Regions from separate parts of the Nakamurella flavida genome, predicted to be linked through region 2. Evidence: riboswitches for the same ligand, from Rfam matches in the RefSeq annotation. Region 2 holds a riboswitch; the other holds the start of a gene.

Region 1 (5,714 bases), 170 kb from region 2:
CCTACATCTCCGAGGTCGCCCCGGCCCACCTGCGGGGGCGGCTGTCGTCGCTGCAGCAGATGGCCATCGTCATCGGCATCTTCGTCTCGCAGCTGTCGAACAACTGGCTGCAGGGCATCAACGGCGGCGCCTCGGCGGAGATCTGGCTGGGCCTGGAGGCCTGGCGCTGGATGTTCCTCGTCGGGGTGATCCCGTCGGTCGTCTACGGCGTGCTGTCCCTGGGCATCCCCGAGTCGCCCCGGTTCCTGGTCGCCCGCGGCAAGGAGGACGCCGCCACCCGCGTCCTGACCAAGGTGCTCGGCGACTCCCCGGCCGCCATCCAGGAGCGTGTGGCCGACATCCGCAAGTCGCTGCAGCGGGAGGACAAGCCGAGCTTCGCCGACCTCCGCGGCCCGCGGTTCGGCCTGCACCCCATCGTCTGGGTCGGCATCCTGCTGGCCGCGTTCCAGCAGCTCGTCGGCATCAACGTGATCTTCTACTACTCCGTCACGCTCTGGCGCGCAGTCGGTTTCGACGAGAGCCAGTCCTTCACCATCTCGGTGATCTCCTCGGTGACCAACGTCGTCGTCACCATCGTGGCGATCTTCCTGGTCGACCGGATCGGCCGCCGCATCCTGCTGCTGGTCGGTTCGATCGGCATGTTCCTCTCGCTCGGCACCATGGCCCTGGCCTTCTCGCAGTCGATCACCACCATCGGCGCGGACGGCAAGGAGGCGGTCAGCCTGCCCGGCGCCTGGGGCACGATCGCCCTCATCGCGGCCAACCTGTTCGTCGTCTTCTTCGGTGGCTCGTGGGGCCCGGTGATGTGGGTGCTGCTGGGTGAGATGTTCCCCAACCGCATCCGCGCCCAGGCCATGGCCATCGCCACCGCGACGAACTGGATCGTCAACTTCGCGGTGACCGAGACCTTCCAGCCGCTGGCCGATCTCAGCCTGGCCGTCGCCTACGGGATGTACGCCGCGTTCGCCCTGCTGTCGTTCTTCTTCGTGTTCGCCAAGATCCCGGAGACCAAGGGCATGGAACTCGAGGACATGACGATGGAGACCCGTCAGCGGGTCAGGAAGAGCTGATCCGTCCGTCCAGGACCGCAGACACGAAGGGGCCCCGCTCACGCGGGGCCCCTTCGTGCATCGCCGTGTCGCTCAGCCGCGCGACTCCAGCAGGCGGAGCCAGACCTCGCTGACCGTCGGGTAGGACGGCACCGCGTGCCACAGGTCCTCCATGCTCACCTTGCCGACCACGGCCACCGTCGCGGAGTGCAGCAGCTCGGCGATGTCCGTGCCGACGAACGTCGCGCCGACCAGGGTGTCGGTGGCCCGGTCGATGACGAGCTTCGCCCGGCCGGTGTACCCGTCCTCCAGGAGCGCGGCGCCGGCCACGGAGGCGATGTCGTACTCGACGGTCTCTACGTCGATCCCGGCGTCCCGCGCGGCCTGCTCGGTCGGGCCGACCGAGGCCACCTGCGGGTGGGTGAAGGTCACCTGCGGCACCTGTCCGTGATCGGCGCGGTCGGTGGTCCGCGGCCCGTCCACCGGCTTGCCGGCGGCCCGGGCGGCGATCACCGCCCCGGCGATCCGGGCCTGGTACTTGCCCATGTGGGTCAGCAGCGCGCGCCCGGTGAGATCACCGACGCCGTAGAGCCAATCGCCGCCCACCCCGACCACGCTCAGGTGGTCGTCGACGGTGACGAAACCGTGGCTGTCGGACGTGTCCACCCCGACGGTGTCCAGGCCCAGGTCACGGCTTCCCGGGGTCCGCCCGGCCGCGACGAGGAGCTCGTCCACGACGATGCTCCGCCCGCCGAAGGAGACCTCGATCTCCCCGCCGTGGATGTTCCCCTCGCCGGTGTCCTGCGGATCGCGGCGGGAGACCGCGTCCACCCGGGCGCCCAGATGCACGGTCACGCCGGACTTCCGGAACGCCTCGAGCACCAGCTCGCCGGCGAACGGCTCGTTCTTCCCCAGCAGCGTCGGGGCGCTGCCGATGACGGTCAGCTCGTCCACGCCCAGGGCGCGCAACCACGTCGTCGCCTCGCAGGCCACCACCCCGCCGCCGATGACGGCCATCCGCCGCGGCACCTGGTGGACGTTCGTCGCGTCCCGCGAGGTCCACGGCAGGGCGTCGCGCAGACCCGGCAGGTCGGGCACGGTGGCCGTGGTTCCGGTGGCCAGCACCACGGCGAGACGAGCCGTCAGCGTGCGGACGGAGCCGTCGGACGCCGTCACCGCGACCGTGCGGACCCCGGCCAGCCGGCCGCGCCCGCGCACGACGTCGATGCCGATGCCGTTGGCCCACTTCACCTGGGAGGTGTCGTCGTGCTCCGCGAAGGAATCCCGACGGGCCAGGGTGGCCCCGGCGTCCAGGGAGTGGTCGCCGACCAGGCTCTGCACCCCGGGCAGGTGCCGGGCCGTGGCCAGCACCTCGACCGGGCGCAACAGGGCCTTGCTGGGCATGCACGCCCAGTACGAACACTCCCCGCCGACCAGTTCCTGCTCGACGATGACCGCCGTGCGGTCACTGCCCTGGATCGCGTACTGGGCGGCGATCTCCCCGGGCGGACCACCGCCGATGACGATGACGTCCCAGGTGTCCTGCGTGTCGGCTGCTCCGGCCGGGGTGGCGTTGCTCATGACCCCACGGTAGGCGGACGACTCCGAGCGGCACAGGTGGGGACCGATCGGACCGGAACAGCAGTCAGCCCCCGCTCGCCGGGGCGAGACGGGGGCTGACGTGCGGTGGCCAGGGCCGGGATCGAACCGGCGACCTTCCACTTTTCAGGCGGACGCTCGTACCGACTGAGCTACCTGGCCATGAAGCGGGCCGGACCCGAGAGAACTCGGATCCGGCCCAGGTACTGCGACCCCGACGGGACTTGAACCCGCGACCTCCGCCGTGACAGGGCGGCGCGCTAACCAACTGCGCTACGGGGCCTGGTGAACCTCGTCGTGCTGGACAACCGTACCGGATGAATCCGGTCCGACTTGCCGTACCCCCAACGGGATTCGAACCCGTGCTACCGCCTTGAAAGGGCAGCGTCCTAGGCCGCTAGACGATGGGGGCTGGGCCGGTAAAACCCGCCTCCAACGGCTGGCCGTTGGGAGCTTGGAAAGCATACGGCAGGCCGTCGGTGACTTCCAAAACGATACCCGCACCCCGGCGCGGGCACGACGATCGACGGGTCCACCCACCCCTCTCCCATCGGATCGGGGGTGACGAACCGCCGGGGGTTTGCTAGCGTTCCCGGCGATAGGTCATGAGTGTCAGCGCGTAGCTCCGGCTTGCTGACCGGCAACCCTCCCCCGCGGCGGGGTGCCCCGGATGACGACCTGGCCCGGCGCGCTGCGCGTTCGGGCAAGCGCGGACCCGGCGAACACCCTGGTCCCCGGCATGAGGGACATCTCCGATGACTCTGCTCCTGGATCGCCCCGATCTGGCCGCCGCCCTGGACGCCGTCCCCGCCCTGCGCTGGACGACGCCGGCCCGGCCGGCCCCCCGCGTCGTCCGCCACCCGCACGCCCCCGGTCTCGAGCTGTCCGGCGCCGGACGCACGGTGCCGCTGGCCGGCGGCGGGCACATCGAGTACGCCAACCTGGACGCGGCCGCGTCGGCTCCCGCGCTGGCCGCGGTGGAGCGCACGGTGGCCGCCGTCGTCGAGCAGTACGCCAGCGTCCACCGGGGCGCCGGCTGGCACTCCCGGGTCTGCACCGAGCTGTACGAGGGCGCCCGGCGGCCCGTCCGGGACTTCGTCGGCGGCCGACCCACCGACGCGGTGATCTTCACCCGGAACACCACCGACTCGCTGAACCTGCTGGCCCACTGCCTGCCCGCGCGGACGACCGTGGTCGTGTTCGAGACCGAGCACCACGCCGCCCTGCTGCCCTGGGTGCATCACCACGTGATCCGCCTCCCGGCCCCGGCCTCCCCCGCCGAGGCGGTCGCCCTGGTCGACGACGCCCTGCGCCGGCGGCCCGCCGGCCCCGCCCTGCTCGTCATCACCGGCGCCTCCAACGTCACCGGTGAGCTGTGGCCCGTCGGTGAGCTGGCCGCGGTGGCCCGCTCCCGGGGGGCCCGGGTGGCCCTCGACGCCGCCCAGCTCGCGCCGCACCGCCCGTTCTCCATCACCGAACTGGGCGTGGACTACGTCGCGCTGTCCGGGCACAAGCTGTACGCGCCCTACGGCACCGGGGCGCTCGTCGGCCCGGCCGACTGGCTCGACCAGGCTGATCCGTACCTGCTGGGCGGCGGGGCCACCGCCACCGTCACCGACGACGCGGTCACCTTCAAGCCGGTCCCCGAACGGCACGAGGCCGGCACCCCGAACGTGCTGGGCGCGGTCGCCCTGGCCACCGCCTGCCACCTGCTGGCCGGAGCCGACCACGAGGCCCTGGCCACCGCCGAACACCTGCTCACCGACCGCCTGCGCGACGGCCTGTCCGCGATCCCCGGCGTCACCGTGCACACCCTCTTCGGCTCCGGCGGGTCGGGCCGCCCGGACGGCCCGGGATCGGAGGCGGACGAGGTCCCGGGCATCGGGGTGGCGACGTTCACCGTCACTGACCGGCCCGCCGCCCTGGTCGCCGCCGCCCTGTCCGCCGAGTACGGCATCGGCGTGCGGGACGGCGCCTTCTGCGCCCACCCGCTGGTGCGCCGACTGCTCGGGGCGGCCGGGTGCGCCGACTCCGGCGCCGACGGGCAGGCGGTCCGCGCGTCCATCGGCCTGGGCACCACCAGCGAGCACGTCGAGCGGCTGATCGCGGCCGTCCGCCGGATCGCCCTGCACGGTCCGCGCCTGCAGTACGTCGTGCGTGACGGACGCCCCGTCCCCGCGATCGACGACCGCGCGACCCCGGTCATCGCCCCCTGGCAGTGAGCCCGCCCGCATGACCCACGCCTGCGGCACAGGCAGACACGACGAAGCCCGGATCCGCTGCGGATCCGGGCTTCGTCGTCGGTCGGAATCGACCGGGGTCGACCAGCTGCGTCAGGTGCGGGCGTGCCGTCCGGGCGTCCCGTCCGGCGCAGTCCCGTCCGTCGACGGTGCGGCCGTCGGGCGGGCGGCGAGATCGGCGACCCGCAGCTGTCCCGGATCACCGGTGGCGGCGTGCGCGCCCCCTCCCGAGGTACCCGCGTGCACCTCCCGGGCCGTCGATCCGGCGGCCGGAGCGTCGGCCGTGGCGCCGGTCGTACTCGTCTCCGTCGTGGTGGCCAGACCGGACGGCGGCAACGTCTCGGCGGCGAGCGAGGCCTCCTCGGCACGCCGCTCGTCGATCGCCGACATGGTGCGCAGCGGGATCTCCTTGAGCGTCAGGACGAGCAGGAACGCCAGCACCATGACGATGCCGCCGACCAGGTAGACCAGATGGGTCGAGTCCACGAAGGCCTGCTTGAACGGCTCGGCCAGCAGCGGATCCACCCGACCCAGGAACGAGGAGTCGTTGTTCAGCGCGTCCTGGATGGCGGCCTGCGCCCCGGTGTCCCCCCGGCCGGCGGCCACGAGGTTGATCGCCAGCTGGTGGCTCGGGCTGGTCGGGTCGGCGACCGCGGAGGCCACGGCCTGCTGGTAGGCCGGGGCCTGGGCCAGCGTGGCGGTGGACGCGGCGATGTTGGACGGCACGGAGTTGAACAGCAGCGACAGGAACACCGCGACACCCAGGGTGCCGCCCATCTGCCGGAAGAAGGTCACCGAGGAGGTGGCCACACCGATGTCGCGAGCC
Region 2 (5,714 bases):
GGACACCATGCCCACCGGGATGCTCGGCCTGACCGCCGAGCAGTGCGAGCGGTACATGCACTTCATCACCAACCGGCGCTGTGGCCAGATCGGGCTGCCCCCGCTGTTCGCCGACACCGACAACCCGTTCCCGTGGATGAGCGAGATGATGGACCTCAAGAAGGAGAAGAACTTCTTCGAGACCCGGGTGATCGAGTACCAGACCGGTTCCGGTCTGAGCTGGTAGCCCGTCCGGCAGTCCGACGCGGGGGCGGTTCCGAACAGGGATCGCCCCCGCTCTGCGTCCTGCCCCCGTGACACGGAGGTCAACCGTGCGTCGTCGCACACCGTCCGCAGCCGTTCCGTCGCGCACAATCACGCCATGAGCACAGGGGAGTCCTCGGCGGACCTGGTGTCGCCGGGTGTCCAGGGTGGTCGATCGCGTCGGCGTCGATGGGTGACCGCCTCCTCCCTCGGCCCGGCGTTCGTCGCCGCTGTCGCCTACGTCGATCCCGGCAATGTCGCGGCCAACCTGCAGGCCGGCGCCCGTTACGGCTATCTGCTCGTGTGGGTCCTCGTGCTGGCCACCGCGTCGGCCGGGATCGTCCAGTTCCTGTCGGCCAAGCTCGGCCTGACCACCGGGGCCTCGCTGCCCGAGCTGGTGGGCCGCCGCACCCGGCGCTCCGGCCGGCTCGCCTACTGGCTGCAGGCCGAGGCCGTCGCCATGGCCACCGATCTGGCCGAGGTCGTCGGTGGGGCCATCGCGCTGTACCTGTTGTTCGACCTTCCCCTGCTGCTCGGTGGCCTGGTTGCCGGGGCCGTGTCGCTGTTCCTGCTGCTGGTGCAGGACCGCCGCGGACAGCGACCGTTCGAGCGCGTCATCACCGGCCTGCTGCTGGTCATCGCCATCGGGTTCGTCGCCGGGCTGTTCGTCGCGCCACCGTCCCCGTCGGGCGTGGTGGGCGGGTTGGTGCCCCGGTTCGACGGCCTGGACTCGGTCCTGCTGGCCACGGCCATGCTCGGGGCCACCGTCATGCCGCACGTGGTCTACCTGCACTCCGCCCTCACCCGGGACCGGTTCGGGGTGGTGCCCCCCGGACCGGAACGGCGTCGGCTGCTGTCGGCCACCCGCGTCGACGTGGGGATCGCGATGGTGCTGGCCGGTGCGGTCAACATCTCCATGCTGCTGCTCGCGGCGTCCGCCCTGCGTGGGGTGGACGGGGTGGACACCATCGAGGGTGCGCACGCGGCCGTGACGGCCGGGCTCGGGCCGGTGATCGGCCTGATGTTCGCGATCGGCCTGCTGGCGTCGGGCCTGGCGTCGGCGTCCGTCGGCAGCTATGCGGGCAGCGTCATCATGGACGGCCTGATCCACAAGCGGATCCCGGTGGTCTGGCGTCGGGTGATCACACTCATCCCGGCCCTGATCGTGCTCGGCTCCGGCGTGGACCCGACCTCCGCGTTGATCATCAGCCAGGTCGTGCTGTCCTTCGGTCTGCCGTTCGTCCTCGTGCCGCTGCTCCGGCTGACCGCCGACCGGGATCTGATGGGGGAGCAGGTCAACGGGCGGGTCACCCAGGTCGCCGGCTGGGCCATCACCGCGGCGATCGTCGGGCTCAACGGGGTGCTCATCGTCGGCGTGGTCACCGGGGGATAGCCCGGCCGGCGGTGACCCGGGCGGGGCGTCAGGCGGTGGCGGTGCGACCCGCGCGGGCCGGGTCGAGATGGCCGGTGCGATGGGCCCAGCGCTCGAACCACAGCGTGAACAGCGGCGGGATCGACGCGCCCAGGGCCAGGAACGTCGTCCACAGCGACCACCGCTGCGCGCGGGCGGTGAGCAGCGCGATGACTACGTAGGCGACGAACACCGCGCCGTGGATGGGCCCGAAGACCTGCACGCCGACCTCGCCGGACTGCACGACCCACTTGAAGAACATCCCGATGAGCAGCCCGGTCCACGACACCGCCTCGGCGAACGAGACGAGGCGGAACGCCTTGACGAGGGCGGTGGCAGACATCAGGACGGGTCCTCCCGGTCGGGTGTGCGACGTGCGTGCTCCTTCGTCGATTGTCCCGGGGCCGATGACCTCACCTGGGCGTTCCGGCCGCGACGACCGTCACAACCGGCGTCCGGAGCCCACCAGCGGGTTCCGGACCTCGAGCTCGCCGTGCTCGATCAGCCACGCGATGCCCTCGCGGACGGCCTCCTCCGGCTCGGCGATCGGGACGTGACCGAGCAGGGTGCGGGCCTTGTCGAGGGACGCGAACTGGCTGCGGTGCAGGTGCTCCCAGCTGGCGTCGGCGAACTCGGCGGTTGTGCCGGCGCGGAACTCGTCCCAGCTCACCGACCGGGTGCGCAGGGGCTGGTCGAACCAGCCCGCGGCGATCTCCAGGAAACCGCGGACGGTCAACGCCGACGGCGCCACCGCGTTGAACGCCTGCCCGGCGGCGGCGTCCCGGTGCTCGACGGCCAGGGCGAACACCTGGGCCACGTCGTCGGCGTGCACGTGGTGCAGGAGTTCGGACCCGGCGCCGGGGACGGCGATCTCCTCCCCGGCGCACAGTGCCTGCCACACGCCAGGATCGAGGTTGCCCAGCGGCCCGATGGGCATCCAGCCGGGGCCGCTGATGTGCCCGGGCTGCACGACGGTGGTGACCAGCCCGCCGCCCCGCGTCTCCGCGGCGAGCAGCTCGGCGATGGCCGCCTTCTGCACGCCGTACTCGCCGAACGGGGGCGAGGTGTCGTCCTCGTGCATCGGCAGCTTGTGGCTCACCCCGTACCGCCAGATCGACCCGCAGTGCAGCAGATGTCCCGTGTGCCCGCGAAGGGCGTCGACCAGGGCGACGGCGGACTCGGGGGTGAAGCAGATGAGATCGACGACCACGTCGGCGTCCAGGGCGGCCACCCGGGCGCCGAACGTGCCGGCCGCGTCCTCGGCGGTCCGGTCGACCGTGACCCGGGTGACCGAGGACCAGGCGTCGTCGGGGGAGTACGGGTGGCTCGTCCCCCGGGACAGGGCGAGCACCTCGTGACCGGCCCGGACCAGCCGGGGCACCAGGTACGTGCCGATGTGGCCACTGCCGCCGATCACCGCGATGCGCATGCGGTGAGCGTAGGTGCGGGGGAGGGGGACGACTGGCGGGGATCGCCTCCCGCGTTCCCGCCCGCGCGTGCCGCCACGTATTCCTCGATCACGACGTCGGACCGGAAGGCACGCGCGGACACGGGGGTGAAGGGGCGGGGGGCGTAGGGCGCCCGGCCGAAGAGCGGGATGCCGGCGCCGAACACGAGGGGGTTGCGCTTGATGACCAGGCGGTCGATCTCGGGGAGCAGTGACGCGGCGAGCTCACCGCCGCCGCACAGCCAGATGGATCGGCCGGTCTCCTTCTTGAGCGCGCGCACGGTCGCCACCGGATCGTGGGTGAGCGTGACGGCCGGCGCCACATCCCGGTCCTGCCGGCTCGCCACGATCTGCCGGAGGTGGGGGTAGGGACTGTCGATGCCCGCCGCCAGGGCGGGGGCGAGGGTGTTCCATCCCATGACCACGGTGTCGAACCGGGTTCCCGGGGGGTCGATCCCGAGGGCCCGGAGCACGTGTCCGGGCAGGGCGTCGGCGTATTCGTCCAGGACGACCGCCATGTGGTCACCCTCCACGGGGAAGGCATCGAAGGCACCGGTCGGGTCGGCGATGTACCCGTCCACGCTGGTGGCGACGTAGTAGACGAGCTCGCGCACGGCGTCCCCCGGTGAGCTGGTCGGGCTGGGTTCTGACACCGTGCCATCACGGGCGTGACCCCGCCATCGCATTCTGTCCGGTCCCGACATCAGGACGAGCTCGACACCGGCCGCCGTCGGGCGGCCTCCACGCGCTGGACGGCGGCGCTACCATCCCGGTCAGGTCATGAGTCCCAGCGCCAAGCCCCGGCTCGCTGGGCGGCAACCCTCCACACGCGGTGGGGTGCCCCGGGTGATGACCGGGCCGACCGCCGCCCCGGCGGCCGGCAAGCGCGGGTCCGCCTCGGGCGGACCCTGTCGGTTCCGCCGTGGGATCCGCAGTGCCGGGATCCTGCCCGGGTCGACGCGACCTGCAGGAGCAACGATGTCCCCGAACTGGTCCTTCGAGACCCGCCAGATCCACGCCGGCCAGAGCCCCGACCCCACCACGAAGGCGCGGGCGCTGCCGATCTACCAGACCACCTCGTACGCCTTCGACTCCTCCGAGCATGGCCGGAAGCTGTTCGCGCTGGAGGAACTGGGCAACATCTACACCCGGATCATGAACCCCACGCAGGCCGTGGTGGAGGACCGGATCGCCTCCCTGGAGGGCGGGGTCGGCGCACTGCTGACCGCCTCCGGGCAGTCCGCGGAGACCCTGGCGATCCTCACCCTGGCCGAGGCCGGCGACCACATCGTCTCCTCGCCGCGGCTCTACGGCGGCACCTACAACCTGTTCCACTACACGCTGCCGAAGATGGGCATCACCGTCGGATTCGTCGAGGACCCGGACGACCTGGATTCCTGGCGGGCGGCGGTGCAGCCCAACACCAAGGCCTTCTACGCCGAGTCCATGTCCAACCCGTTGCTGGACGTGCTCGACTTCCGCGGGGTCGCCGACGTCGCCCACGCGGCCGGGGTGCCGCTGATCGTCGACAACACCGTGCCCACGCCGTATCTCATCCGGCCGATCGAGCACGGCGTGGACATCGTCGTGCATTCGGCGACCAAGTACCTGGGTGGTCACGGCACGGCCGTCGGCGGCGCCATCGTCGATTCCGGCAACTTCGACTGGCTGGCCGATCCGGAACGTTTCCCGGGCTTCAACACCCCCGACCCGAGCTACAACAACCTGACCTGGGGTCGGGATCTCGGCCCGGACGGGCTTTTCAAGTCCAATGTCGCGTACATCTTCAAGGCCCGCCTGCAGGGCCTGCGGGATCTCGGCCCGGCCATCTCCCCGTTCAACGCCTGGCTCATCTCGCAGGGCATCGAGACGCTGTCGCTGCGGATGGAGCGGCACATCGCCAACGCCACCCGGGTGGCGGAGTTCCTGGCCCAGAGGCCGGAGGTCGTCTCGGTCTCCTACCCGAGCCTGGAGTCCAGCGCCTGGCACGAACGGCAGCAGCGGTACGCCCCCCACGGAGGCGGCCCCATCGTCTCCTTCGAGATCGCCGGCGGGGTCGAGGCCGGAGCCACCTTCACCGACGCCCTGGAGCTGTTCACCAACCTCGCCAACATCGGTGACGTGCGCTCGTTGGTCATCCACCCGGCGTCGACCACGCACGGCCAGCTGTCGCCGGCCGAGCAGATCACCACCGGCGTCACCCCCGGGCTGATCCGGCTGTCCGTGGGCATCGAGCACATCGACGACATCCTGGCCGACCTCGAGGCCGGGTTCGCCGCGGCGAAGTCGTCCTGAGCCGGCCGCGCCCCAGCGCACCGGCACGGTGGTCACCATGACGACGGCCCGGGAGTCGGTGCCGCACGGCGCCGGCCCCGGCCGTCGGTCCGCCGACCTCGGGCCGCTGACCACCGAGTCCGGGGCGGTGCTCCCCGAGGTCCGGATGGCGTACGAGAGCTGGGGGACGCTCGACCCCGACGGCGGCAACGCCGTCCTGGTCCTGCACGCCCTGACCGGCGACGCCCACGTGGTCGGCCCGACCGGCCCCGACCAGCCGACCCCCGGCTGGTGGGACGGGCTGATCGGGCCCGGCGCGCCACTGGACCCGGCCCGGCA

What was found. A riboswitch is a leader RNA that binds a small molecule or an ion and turns the genes downstream of it on or off. The one in region 2 is predicted to bind S-adenosylmethionine.
Region 1: it holds a riboswitch for S-adenosylmethionine, as region 2 does, so the genes downstream of both, J2S58_RS16490 (aminotransferase class V-fold PLP-dependent enzyme) here and J2S58_RS17235 (bifunctional o-acetylhomoserine/o-acetylserine sulfhydrylase) in region 2, are expected to answer to the same signal.

What each region holds. Positions count from the first base shown of each region.
Region 1 is NZ_JAUSQV010000001.1:3,717,658-3,723,371, reverse strand. It holds gene J2S58_RS16515 (sugar porter family MFS transporter) at 1-1,070, shown strand, start outside; gene J2S58_RS16510 (dihydrolipoyl dehydrogenase family protein) at 1,143-2,630, opposite strand; tRNA gene J2S58_RS16505 (tRNA-Phe) at 2,737-2,810, opposite strand; tRNA gene J2S58_RS16500 (tRNA-Asp) at 2,858-2,931, opposite strand; tRNA gene J2S58_RS16495 (tRNA-Glu) at 2,988-3,060, opposite strand; SAM riboswitch class IV at 3,250-3,364, shown strand; gene J2S58_RS16490 (aminotransferase class V-fold PLP-dependent enzyme) at 3,404-4,870, shown strand; gene J2S58_RS16485 (MDR family MFS transporter) at 4,982-5,714, opposite strand, start outside.
Region 2 is NZ_JAUSQV010000001.1:3,888,768-3,894,481, forward strand. It holds gene J2S58_RS17210 (ribonucleotide-diphosphate reductase subunit beta) at 1-226, shown strand, start outside; gene J2S58_RS17215 (Nramp family divalent metal transporter) at 362-1,636, shown strand; gene J2S58_RS17220 (DUF3817 domain-containing protein) at 1,665-1,997, opposite strand; gene J2S58_RS17225 (NAD-dependent epimerase/dehydratase family protein) at 2,097-3,083, opposite strand; gene J2S58_RS17230 (dihydrofolate reductase family protein) at 3,068-3,715, opposite strand; SAM riboswitch class IV at 3,878-3,994, shown strand; gene J2S58_RS17235 (bifunctional o-acetylhomoserine/o-acetylserine sulfhydrylase) at 4,080-5,396, shown strand; gene metX (homoserine O-acetyltransferase MetX) at 5,434-5,714, shown strand, end outside.